Regions from separate parts of the Streptomyces sp. NBC_00354 genome, predicted to be linked through region 2. Evidence: predicted binding sites of a transcription regulator. Region 2 holds the regulator's gene; the other holds the start of a gene.

Region 1 (6,227 bases), 1.1 Mb from region 2:
GCCCGACCAGGAACGCCCGGCCATCCGCCGGGTCCGGTTCCCGCGCCACCAGCCCCAGCACCTCCAGCGCTCGCAGCTGCCGGCTCATGGTGGCCTTGCCGACCCCGAAGTACGCGGCGAGCTCGGTGGCCCGCTGGCGGCCCGCGGCCTCCAGCCGGACGAGCAGCCCGTACGCGGCGGGCTCCAGCTCGGGGTGCAGGGCGCGCGCCATCTCCCCGGAGGAGGCCCTGGCGCGCCGGAGGAAGACGGACAGCTCCCGCTCCAGCGCAAGGAACTCCTGGTCTTCACTACCGTGCACGTCCGCTCCCATCGGTGGTGTCCTGAGGCACCAGTATTTCGCAGCGGGTACGGCGACGGCCCGGGACCCCGCCGTAGAGGGGGCCCGGGCCGTACACACGCGCACCAGGCGGTACCGGGCCGGGATCAGGCGGCCGCGGTGACCACGGCCTCCGCCTGACTGAGCGCCAGTTCCAGGACCTGGCGTACGTCCGTCACCGGGTGCACCTCCAGCCCCTCCAGCACCTCGGACGGGACGTCGTCCAGGTCTGCCTCGTTCCGCTTCGGGATGATCACGGTGGTCAGGCCCGCCCGGTGCGCGGCGAGCAGCTTCTGCTTGACCCCGCCGATCGGCAGGACGCGCCCGGTCAGCGAGACCTCGCCGGTCATGGCCACGTCGGTCCGGACCTGCCGGCCCGACAGCAGCGAGGCCAGCGCCGTCGTCATCGTGATGCCCGCGCTCGGCCCGTCCTTCGGGACCGCGCCGGCCGGGAAGTGGATGTGCACGCCCCGGTCCTTCAGGTCGGCGACCGGGAGCTCGAGCTCCGCGCCGTGCGAGCGCAGGAAGCTGAGCGCGATCTGCGCGGACTCCTTCATCACGTCGCCGAGCTGCCCGGTCAGGGTGAGCCCGGCCGCCCCCGTCTCGGGATCGGCCAGCGATGCCTCGACGAACAGGACGTCGCCGCCCGCGCCGGTCACCGCGAGCCCGGTGGCCACGCCGGGGACGGCGGTGCGCCGCTCGGCGGGGTCCTGAGCGGACTCCGGGACGTGGTGCGGGCGCCCGATGAGCCCCCGCAGGTCGTCGGCGCCGACGCGCAGCGGCAACTCCCGCTCCCCCAGCTCGTGCTGGGAGGCCACCTTGCGCAGCAGCCGAGCGATGGACCGCTCCAGGGTGCGCACGCCGGCCTCGCGGGTGTACTCGCCGGCCAGCCTGCGCAGCGCGTCCTCCTCCAGGACGACTTCCTCGGCGCCGAGACCGGCCCGCTCCAGCTGGCGCGGCAGCAGGTGGTCGCGGGCGATGACGACCTTCTCGTCCTCGGTGTAGCCGTCGAGCCGGACGAGCTCCATGCGGTCGGCGAGCGCCTCGGGGATGGCTTCCAGGACGTTGGCGGTGGCCAGGAAGACGACGTCGCTCAGGTCCAGCTCGACCTCCAGGTAGTGGTCCCGGAAGGTGTGGTTCTGGGCGGGGTCGAGCACCTCCAGCAGTGCGGCCGCCGGGTCCCCGCGGAAGTCCGACCCAACCTTGTCGATCTCGTCGAGCAGGACGACCGGGTTCATGGACCCGGCTTCCTTGATGGCCCGTACGATCCGGCCGGGCAGCGCGCCGACGTACGTACGCCGGTGGCCGCGGATCTCGGCCTCGTCGCGGACACCGCCGAGGGCGACACGCACGAACTTGCGCCCCATGGCGTGCGCGACGGACTCCCCGAGGGAGGTCTTGCCGACGCCGGGCGGCCCGACGAGCGCCAGTACGGCGCCGCCCCGCCGACCGCCGATGACGCCCATGCCGCGCTCGGAACGCCGCTTGCGCACGGCGAGGTACTCGGTGATGCGGTCCTTCACATCGCTCAGCCCGGCGTGCTCGGCGTCGAGGACGGCCCGGGCCCCGCGGATGTCGTACTCGTCCTCGGTGCGCTCGTTCCAGGGCAGTTCCAGCACGGTGTCCAGCCAGGTGCGGATCCAGGAGCCCTCCGGGGACTGGTCGCTGGACCGCTCCAGCTTGTCGACCTCCTTGAGCGCGGCCTCCCGTACGTTCTCGGGGAGGTCGGCGCCCTCGACGCGGGCCCGGTAGTCGTCGGACTCCTCGCCGTCCTTCTCCCCGTTGATCTCGCGCAGTTCCTTGCGTACGGCTTCCAGCTGGCGGCGCAGCAGGAACTCGCGCTGCTGCTTCTCGACGCCGTCCTGGACGTCCTTGGCGATGGACTCGGCGACGTCCTGCTCGGCGAGGTGGTCGCGGAGCCAGGAGATGGCCAGCTTGAGGCGTGCCACGGGGTCGGCGGTCTCGAGCAGCTCGACCTTCTGGGCCACGGTCAGGAACGGCGAGTACCCGGAGTTGTCGGCGAGCGCGGACACCCCTTCGATCTGCTGGACCCGGTCCACGACCTGCCAGGCCCCGCGCTTCTTGAGCCAGCTGGTGGCGAGCGCCTTGTACTCCTTGACGAGCTCGGTCACCGACCCCGGCAGCGGATCGGCCAGTCTCTCGTCGACGCTCTCCCCCTCGACCCAGAGCGCCGCCCCGGGCCCGGTGGTCCCGGCCCCGATCCTGACGCGGCCGACACCGCGGATGAGCGCCCCGGGATCCCCGTCGGAGAGCCGTCCCACCTGCTCGACGGTCCCGAGCACACCGGTGCCGGCGTACTTCCCGTCGACCCGCGGCACGAGCAGCACCCGGGGCTTCCCGCTCCGGACCGCCGCCTGGGCAGCCTCGACGGCCCCCCGTACCTCGGCATCGGACAGGTCCAGCGGAACGACCATCCCAGGCAGCACGACCTCGTCGTCAAGCGGCAGCACGGGCAGGGTGAGCGTTACGGACGTCGAAGCCATGATCTTCCCTCCGGCAGTGAAGTTGAGCTATGCCGACTCAATGCATGTGCGCCCCCCAATGTTCCCCAACCCCCGTTCGCCCCGGGCGAACACGGATTCCGCCGGCGGCTGCGCCTGGAAGACCCGTAGCGGCGGTCAGCCCGCCGGGGCGATGAGGATGTCGCCCGAGGTGGTGTGGACCGAGAGGTGGGACGGGGCCTTCGGAGTGGTGGGGAGGGTGTCCTGGTTGCCCGACGTGGTGGCCGTCGTGATCTCGTACGGGGCCTGCGGGACCGTCAGCGTGACGTCGCCCGAGCTGGTTTCCGCCGTCGCCGAGGTCGGCGGCTTCGTGAACACGAGCCGGGCGTCGCCCGAGGAGGCGCGGACATCCGCAGTCGGGCCGGCCAGGCCGGTGGCGGTGACCGACCCCGACGACGTACGGACCTTCAGCGGACCGGCGATGCCCTCGGCCTTCACGTCGCCGGAGGAAGAGACGAGGTCGGCCGCCGCCACACCGGCCACCGTGACGTTGCCGCTGCTGCTCTCCAGCTTGACCGTGGCCGAGGCGGGGACCTCCAGGCGGTAGTCGATGTAGCAGGTGTCGGAGCAGCCGTCCGTGAACGTGAGGACGCCTCCCGAGACCCGCTGGGCCGGCTTCGGTGCCGCGTCGCCCCGGTAGTGGACCGTCCGGTGGATCGCGACCCCCGGGCCGGCGGCGGGGGTCACCTCGATGGAGCCGCGCCGTGCGTCCTTCACCTCGACCGCCGTGACGGCCTCGGCGACCGTCGCGTCGGCGTTCGCCGTCTTCTGCTCGGTGTCCTCGAAGGTGCAGCCGGAGAGCAGCAGTCCGGCGGCGAGGGCGACAACCACCGCCTGGCTGAAGCGGAATGACGTGATGTGGGAAGGCATGCGCATTACTCTGGTGCGCCGCCGGGCGTCTGCCGATGGGGGCCGTACCCGGCCTCGGGGTGGGGTTATCCCCCGCCGGCCGGGCTCAGATGCCGATCGCTCCGTCGATCCGCTCGCGCAGCAGGTCCGCGTGGCCGTTGTGGCGGGCGTACTCCTCGATCATGTGGATCAGCACCCAGCGCAGCGACACCTTTCCCCGCCACGCCTCGTCCTCGCCCTCCACGTCCAGGTCGGGCGCGGCGGCCGTGAACGACTCCGCGAACGCCACCTCGTCCCGCCAGGCCTCCCAAGCCGCCGCGACGGCGGCCGGGCCGGAGCCGGCCCCGTCGAAGTCGCCGTCCGGGTCCGCCGCCGACGAGAACAGGGCCGGCGCCTCCTGCCCGGCCAGGACCTGGCGGAACCAGCGGCGCTCCACCTCGGCAAGGTGCCGGACCAGGCCGAGCAGCGAGAGCGTGGACGGCTCCACCGCCCGCAGGGACAGGGGCCCCGGCTCCAGGCCGGCGCACTTCAGCTCCAGCGTCGCGCGCTGCGCTCCCAGGACGTCGGTGAGCATGGCCCGCTCGTCGCCCGTCGTGGGCCCGGTGAAACGGTCCTCGGACGCTCCGAAGAACTGCCCCCGTCGGCCCGTGACCGCGGGCCGCTCCGGGCGCATGGCCCAGTCCGTCCACGAGCCGTCGTACACCGCCAGGGAGGAGTAGCCGGCCAGCGTGGCGCCCAGGGCCAGGACGCACGCCGTCACTCCCGAGCCGCAGCTGAAGTACAGCCGCTCCCGGTCTCCGGTCAACGCGGCGAAGGCCTCGCGGAGTTCCCCGGCGGGCCGCATCAGGCCGCCGTCCCGCTGGAGGTCCCCGAACGGCAGGTTCACCGCGCCCGGCATGTGGCCCCCGCGCAGCCCCGCCCGCGGTTCCGGGGCGGCGGCGGTGAAGCGTTCGCGCGTACGGGCGTCCAGTACGACCGCCGCCGGATCGGCGAGGGCCGCACCGACCGCATCCGCGTCCACCAGCAGCCCCGTCCGCGGGTGGGCCGTGAAGGATCCGCGCGGGCCCTCGTACGCAGGACCGCACGCCTCGACGGGCAGGCCGGCGGCGGTCCACGCAGGCAGCCCGCCGTCGAGGACGGCGGCCCGGTCGAAGCCCATGGCGCGCAGCATCCACCAGGCCCGCGCGCTGGAGTAGATGCCGGCGCCGTCGTAGACGACGACGGTGCTGGTGTCGTCTACGCCGAGCGCGCGTATCGCCTCCTCGAACGCGGCGGCCCGGGGCATGGTGTGCGGGGCGGGGGCGTCGTGGTCGGACAGGACGCCGTCGAGGTCGAAGGGCCGCGAGCCCGGGATCCGCCGGTCGGCGCCGCGGTGGGCGCCGACGGAGGCGTCGAACACGACGAGCCCCGGCTGGCCGAGCCGGGCGGCCAGCCAGTCGGCTCCGACCAGCGGTCCGGGCAGGGCGGCGGCGTCAGCGGCGTCGGCAGAGCGGGACGGGGTCATACGGCACCTCCGGGTGCGTCGGCGGGCCCGAAGACGAAGCGGGCCGTCGCACACATCCTCCTACGAGGGCCGCGCGCCCCTGCAAAGCGGCTTGCCGGTAAGGGAGTTGGCGAGGATCCTGCGCCCTACACCAAGGCTTGGGGGGAGCCGTATGGCCAAGAGTGTCTCGGCGCGCTCGTGCTGCTCGGCCTCCTCGTGGTGCAACTGGGCGGCGTCATCCTGGCGAAGTGCGCCACACCGCCGCACGGCCAGCCACGTCAGATGGACGTGCTCCCGGTGGCCGAACCTCTCGACGCTCGCCATCACTTCGGCCATCAGCGTGTCGAAGGCGGGCGTGGTGTCACCGGTCGGCGTCCCGGTCTGGTGCGGGGTCATGCGGAAACCTCTGTCATTGCCTGCAGGGCGGCGCGCAGGCCGGCGATCGCGTCGGCGGGCAGTCGGCCGAGTGCGCGCTGCTCCAGGTCGGTGATGGCCTGCCGGATCGTGGCGGCGGCCGGCCGTCCGGAGGACGTGAGCTCGATGAGCACCGCCCGACGGTCCCCCGGGCGGGTGCCCCGGGTGATGTGGCCGCGCCGTTCCAGCCGGTCCAGCACGCTGGTCAGCGTGGTGGGACGGGTGCCCACGGCCGCTCCCAGTTCGGACACGGTGCGCCCGCGGCCGTCGGCCAGGTTGGCCAGCGCGTTGATCTCGGAGGCGGTCAGGTCCAGGTCGACCAGCTCCGCGGCGAGCACCTGAAGGGTGGCGTGGGTGGCCCGCTGGAGGGCCAGCAGGGCCGACCACCCGGATGGCACGGTTTCGGAGTTCACGATTTCGGACTATACGATTTCGTACTATCGGCTGCAAGCCGGGGCCGGCCGCTGTCGGATCGCTAGGGTGCGGCCATGGATCCGGAAACGATCACTGTCCTGGACGGCCGCGAGTGGACCCCCGATCCGGAGCCGGTCCACCGGATCCTGGCGGACCTGGTCGCCGGCGGCGCGGCGCTCGGCTGGGTCGACCCGCCCTCCCCGGACGAGGTCGCGCAGCTGCTCGACCA
Region 2 (6,227 bases):
CTCCTCCATCCGCAGGCGGTCGACCGAGCGCTGCAGCTCGTCGATCTCCAGCGGCGAGGAGTCGATCTCCATGCGGAGGCGGGACGCGGCCTCGTCGACCAGGTCGATGGCCTTGTCGGGGAGGAAGCGGGAGGTGATGTACCGGTCGGAGAGGGTCGCGGCGGCCACCAGCGCGCTGTCGTTGATGACGACCTTGTGGTGCGCCTCGTAGCGCCCCTTGAGCCCGCGCAGGATCGCGATGGTGTCCTCGACGGACGGCTCGGCGACCAGCACCTGCTGGAAGCGCCGCTCCAGCGCCGGGTCCTTCTCGATCCGCTCGCGGTACTCGTCGAGCGTGGTCGCGCCGACCATCCGCAGCTCGCCGCGGGCCAGCATGGGCTTGAGCATGTTGCCCGCGTCCATGGCCGAATCGCCGCCGGCGCCCGCGCCGACGACGGTGTGCAGCTCGTCGATGAAGGTGATGATCTGGCCGTCGCTGGACTTGATCTCTGCGAGGACCGTCTTCAGCCGCTCCTCGAACTCGCCGCGGTACTTCGCGCCCGCGACCATCGCGCCCAGGTCGAGGGAGACCAGCCGCTTGTTCTTGAGGGACTCGGGGACGTCGCCCTTCACGATGCGCTGCGCGAGGCCCTCGACGACGGCCGTCTTGCCGACGCCGGGCTCGCCGATGAGCACCGGGTTGTTCTTCGTACGGCGCGACAGGACCTGGACGACGCGCCGGATCTCCTGGTCGCGGCCGATGACGGGGTCGAGCTTGCCCTCACGCGCGGCCGCCGTGAAGTCCGTGCCGAACTTCTCGAGGGCCTTGTACTGGCCCTCGGGATCGGGGGTGGTCACCCGCCGTCCTCCTCGTGCGTTCTCGAAGGCGTCCAGCAGCTTCTTCGCCGTCGCGCCCTGGGTGGAAAGGACCTCACCGGCCGCGCCGCCCTTGGCGGCGATCGCGATGAGGAGGTGTTCGGTGGAGAGGTACTCGTCGCCGAGCTTCCCGGCCTGCTGGTCGGCCTCGGCGAGTACGGCGAGCAGCTCGCGGGTGGGCTGCGGGGGCGCGACCGTGGAGCCGGTGACGCTGGGCAGGGCCGCCAGCAGCCGCTCGGCGCCGTTCCGGACCGCCGCCTGGTCGGCCTCGGTGGCCGCGAGGAGGTCGGTGATGTTCTCGTTGTCCTCGCCGGCGAGCAGGGCCAGCAGCAGGTGCGCCGGGGTCAGATCCGCGTGGCCGTCCTTCACGGCCCGGCTGGTGGCCGCGTTCAGGGCGTCCCGGCTCTTGTTGGTCAGCTCGGCATCCACGTGCGACTTCTCCTCTCAGACAGGTCAGACACAGGCTTTGGGTCTCTCGCTCTTCGAGTCTCGCTCTTTGACTATGGCAGCGTGCGCAAAGTTGAGTCTATTCCACTCAAGGGCAGTATCGGCGCCCTCCCGTACCCTCGGGCCATGGCTCTTGACGTACTCAACCCGACGCCCGAGTACCTCGCCTTCTGGCGGGAGCGGCACGTCTGCACGCTGACCACACCGCGCCCCGACGGGACCCCGCACGTGGTGCCGGTGGGCGTCACGTACGACCCGGAGGCCGGCCTGGCCCGGGTGATCAGCAACAAGAACAGCAAGAAGATCCGCAACGTGCTGGCGGCCCAGGGGACGGAGCAGGGCCCGGCCCGGGTGGCGGTGTGCCAGATGGCAGGACGCCGCTGGGCGACTCTGGAGGGGCACGCGGTGATCCGTACGGACGAGGCCTCGGTCGCCGAGGCGGTGGCGCGCTACGCGGAGCGCTACGGGCGGACGCCCTCGCCCAACCCGGACCGGGTCGTCATGGAGATCGCCCTCGACCGGGCGATGGGCCGCGCCTGAACCGAAAACAGTTCAGCTTTCACCTTGTCCGGTTCAGGGACTGGACGCGGACATCACAACGGCGCCATCGTGGTCAGGTCCACGATGGCGCCGTTGTGTGGGGGAAGCACCTGGAGCGATCTGCAACGACGGGGGAATCGCTTCAGGCACTGCGGGGGGTGGCGGTGGTGATATCGGGTTCGAAGAGCTGGTGGTCGCGCTGATCAAGGTTGACGAAGACCATTCCGTAGCGCACCTCGCAGCGGACGGGCTGCGGCGCGCCGCGGGGGCGGCGCAGGCACCGGTACGCCCGGACGTCCTCGTCCTCCTCGCGCGTGATGACGATGGGCTGTCCGAACAGGGTGACCATCAACGAGTCGCCGGCGTGGGGGATGGCCGTGGCGAGGTCGATGAACTGCCAGCCGGAGCGGTAGGCAGAGGCCATTTCGCGACGGAATCCGCGGTCGTCGGGGGTCATACCGCGGTCTCCCCGGCAAGGGTGCCGGCATCGGCGTCGACGGGGGCCGAGCGCCATCCGCTGTCCATCGGTGCCGCGCGCCATCCGCTGTCCTCGAGCGGTGCCGCCCGCAGGCCTGCGGCACCCCCTTCGGCGCCCCCCAGGGTGACCCCCGCAAGTCCCAGACCGGCCACAGCCGAGAAGATGACGGTGGCAAGCGCCGAGCGAAGCATTCTCTTGTTCATGGTCGGCTTCGTCCTCACTTGATGAAATCCTCTCCCCCGCCTGTCAGACGATGGCTCATTCAGGCACATCACTGCCACAGGGACGATGCATCATGTTCTTGCATGTTCAGGACCCTGGGGGGTGGAGATTTGACCATAAACAGAACAAAAGCGACACATCCCCACTCGGTCACGGAGCTGTGCAGCGAGGGGGCACGGCTCTACACGAGCGCGCTGCGGACCGGACGTATCGCACGTGGGGACGTCAAAACGGCACCTTGCCTGCTCGATCTGGCGTTGTTGCAGCCAGACCCTGATGACGCCAATTCGCTCCGTCCGGTTCCACCGGCGGTGGCACTCGCACAGCGGCTGCATCCGATCGAACGGGAAATCCGCGACAGACGCCGGGATTCTCTCGAACTGTCCGAGGCTTTCGAGCCGTTTCTCGCCATCAGTGCGCAGAATCCGGCAAGCACCCACGCCATCACCGTGCTCGAAGGCTTCGACCCCATCAACGCGGCCCTCAACCTCGCCACCGCCGAGTGCCACACCGAGATGCTCACCATCCAGCCCGGCGGCGCCCGCCCCAGCCTCGAGCTCACGGAGGCCCTGGAGCGCGACCAGCCGCTGACCGACCGCGGTGTCCGGATCCGGACCCTCTACCAGCACACCGTCCGGCACAGCCGCGGCACGCTCGCGTACGTCGACCTCCTCAAGGCGGGCAAGGTCGAGGTGCGCACGCTGGAGGAGCTCTTCGAGCGCCTCATCATCTTCGACCGGACCGTCGCCTTCATCCCGGCCAGCGACGACCGCCAGGTCGCCCTGGAGCTGCGCCACCCGGGCCTGGTCGACTACCTCATCAAGGTGTTCGAGCAGCTGTGGCACCGCGCTGTGCCCCTCCAGGAGGAAGTCACGTACCAGCACACCCGCGGCGGCATCTCGGGCGTGCAGCGCACCATCGCGCAGCTCCTCATCGAGGGCCACGTGGACGAGGCCATCGCCCGCCGGCTGGGCATGAACGTACGGACCTGCCGCGCGCACATCGCGAAGCTCGCCAGCACCCTCGGCAGCGGCAGCCGCGCCCAACTCGGCTTCCTCATCGCCCGCTCCGGGATCCTCGAGGACGAGGGCGACTGAAACGCACCGGAACGCGCCAGGCCCCGCCCGGGGATCCCGGGCGGGGCCTGTGCGTGCATGCAGGGCTTGCGCGTCGTGCAGCCGGAGGAAGCCGAGGTCAGTCGCTCTGGCGCTTCGGCGCGGGGCGCCAGACGACCAGGGCGTTGCCCGGTACCGGCGGCTGGTACTTGACCAGATCTCGCCGGTACGAGGCGTGCACCTGGGCCTCGCGCTGCTGGAGCACGGCCGCCGCGCCGTCCACCGCCGCCGCGAGCTCGGCCACGCGCTGCTGGAGCGCGGCGACCTGGTTCTCCAGCTCGATGATCCGCTTGATGCCGGCCAGGTTGATGCCCTCGTCCTGGGACAGCGCCTGCACCGTGCGGAGCAGTTCGATGTCGCGGGCCGAGTAGCGCCGGCCGCGGCCAGCCGTCCGGTCCGGAGAGACCAGGCCGAGACGGTCGTACTGGCGCAGGGTCTGCGGATGCAGGCCCGAGAGCTGGGCGGCCACCGAGATCACGTAGACCGGGGTCTCGTCGGTCAGTTCGTACGCCCCGTTGCCGAACCGGGGCGGTCGTCGGCGGCCGTCCATGTCATGCTCCCTTCGCGGACTCGAACAGCACGGCGCGCGGGTCCTCCGACTCCGTCGCGTCGCGGTACATCTCCAGCGCCTCGCGGGCCTTGTCCGACAGCGAGGCCGGAACAGCGACCTCCACCGTCACCAGCAGGTCCCCGCGGCTGCCGTCCTTGCGGACCGCTCCCTTGCCGCGGGCCCGCATCGTGCGGCCGCTGGGGGTGCCCGGCGGGAGCTTCAGCGTCACCGAGGGGCCGTTCAAGGTCGGGACCTTGATGTCGGCGCCCAGGGCGGCCTCGGCGATCGTCACCGGGACGGTGACCGTCAGGTTGTCGTCCTTGCGGCCGAACACCGGGTGGCTGTCCACGTGGACGACCACGTAGAGGTCGCCGGCGGGACCGCCGCGCTCGCCCGGAGCGCCCTTGCCGCGCAACCGGATCCGCTGGCTGTCGGAGACGCCCGCCGGGATCCGGACCTGCATGGTGCGGGAGGACTTGGCCCGCCCGCTGCCCTTGCAGACGTCGCAGGGGGTCTCCGCGATCAGGCCGCGGCCCTTGCAGTCGGCGCACGGGTCGGTCAGCGAGAAGCCACCGCCGCTGCCCCGCGAGACCTGGCCGGTGCCGACGCAGGTCGGGCACACGCGCGGCGTGCCGTTCTTGTCGCCGGTGCCCGAACAGGCCTTGCAGGGCGCCTGGGAGGACATCCGGAGCGGGACCGTGGCCCCGTCCACCGCCTCCGTGAAGGAGAGGGTGACCTCCGACTCGATGTCCTGGCCGCGGCGCGGCTGGACACGCGTACCGGGGCCCGCGCCGCCGCGGTTGAACAGTCCGCCGAAGACGTCGCCCAGACCGCCGCCGCCGAACCCGCCGCCCGCGCCGCCACCCGGCTGGGTGCCGCCGAAGAGGTCGCCCAGGTCGAAGTTGAACGAGCCGCCCCCGCCGGGACCGGGGCGGAAGCCGCCGTTCCCGAACAGGGCGCGGGCCTCGTCGTACTCCTTGCGCTTCTTGGCGTCGCCGAGGATGTCGTTCGCCTCGGAGATCTCCTTGAAGCGCTCCTCGGCCGAGGCGTCGCCCTTGTTGGCGTCCGGGTGGAACTCGCGCGCGAGCTTCCGGTACGCCTTCTTGATCTCGGCCTCGGTGGCGTCCTTCGGGACACCGAGGACCTTGTAGTAGTCCTTCTCGACGAAGTCCTTCGTGCTCATCCCCGGTGGCCCTCCTCTCGTTCCTCTACGTGTACTGCGTCAGCCCTTTTCGGGGGCATCCGTGTCCTTGTCGGACGGTGCTTCGCCCTCCGAGGACTCGGACTTGGCGGCCGGGGCCGCGCCCGGCTGGGGCTCGGCCACCGCGACCCGCGCGGGGCGGATCGTACGCTCGCCGATCCGGTAGCCCGGCTGCAGGATCGCCACGCAGGTGTCCTCGGTGACATCCGGCGCGTACGAGTGCATCAGGGCCTCGTGGATCGTCGGGTCGAAGGGCTCGCCCTCCTTGCCGAACTGCTGCAGGCCCATCTTGGCCGCCGCGGTCTCCAGCGATTCGGCCACCGACTTGAAGCCGCCGACCAGCTCGCCATGGTCCCGCGCCCGGCCGATGTCGTCCAGGGTCGGGAGCAGTTCCGTCAGGAGGGACGCGACCGCGATCTCCTTGACGGCGATCCGGTCCCGCTCCACCCGGCGGCGGTAGTTCTGGTACTCCGCCTGGAGCCGCTGGAGGTCCGCGGTGCGCTCGCCGAGCGCGGTACGGGTCTGGTCCAGCTGCGCCAGGAGAGCCGTCTCCTGAGCGGACGGTGCTCCGGAGTCCCCGGCCGGGGCCGCGGCCTCCTCCTCGGAGGAAGCTGCGGCCTTCGGCTCGGCGGCGTCGTCAGGCGTGGCGCCGGCGGGGACTTCGGGCTTCTCGTCGAAACCCGGGGTCTCCTCCGACATCAGGCAGCGCCGCCCTTCGGCTTGTCCTCGTCGACGATCTCGGCGTCGACGACGTCGTCCTCGGGCTTGGCCTGCTGGCCCTCGCCGCCGCCGGCTGCGCCCTGGGCGGCCTGCGCGTCG

Evidence for each region. Region 2 encodes HspR, which represses chaperone genes until heat shock. Its sites were predicted from a motif close to TTGAGNNNNNNNNNCTCAA; they were not measured.
Region 1: lon (endopeptidase La) is a predicted target of HspR. The motif match lies at 2,843-2,861, and genes of this name have one in related genera.

Annotation. Positions count from the first base shown of each region.
Region 1 is NZ_CP107983.1:2,965,051-2,971,277, forward strand. Features, by position in the region: gene OHT74_RS12975 (MarR family winged helix-turn-helix transcriptional regulator) at 1-310, opposite strand, end outside; gene lon (endopeptidase La) at 424-2,820, opposite strand; gene OHT74_RS12985 (DUF4097 family beta strand repeat-containing protein) at 2,956-3,708, opposite strand; gene OHT74_RS12990 (DinB family protein) at 3,794-4,261, opposite strand; partial or broken gene OHT74_RS12995 (sulfurtransferase) at 4,331-5,191, opposite strand; gene OHT74_RS13000 (hypothetical protein) at 5,252-5,566, opposite strand; gene OHT74_RS13005 (MarR family winged helix-turn-helix transcriptional regulator) at 5,563-5,997, opposite strand; gene OHT74_RS13010 (GNAT family N-acetyltransferase) at 6,073-6,227, shown strand, end outside.
Region 2 is NZ_CP107983.1:4,067,890-4,074,116, forward strand. Features, by position in the region: gene clpB (ATP-dependent chaperone ClpB) at 1-1,284, opposite strand, end outside; gene OHT74_RS18345 (pyridoxamine 5'-phosphate oxidase family protein) at 1,429-1,842, shown strand; gene OHT74_RS18350 (hypothetical protein) at 1,985-2,299, opposite strand; gene OHT74_RS18355 (hypothetical protein) at 2,296-2,523, opposite strand; gene OHT74_RS18360 (helix-turn-helix transcriptional regulator) at 2,626-3,639, shown strand; gene OHT74_RS18365 (heat shock protein transcriptional repressor HspR) at 3,737-4,207, opposite strand; gene dnaJ (molecular chaperone DnaJ) at 4,209-5,390, opposite strand; gene grpE (nucleotide exchange factor GrpE) at 5,430-6,107, opposite strand; gene dnaK (molecular chaperone DnaK) at 6,107-6,227, opposite strand, start outside.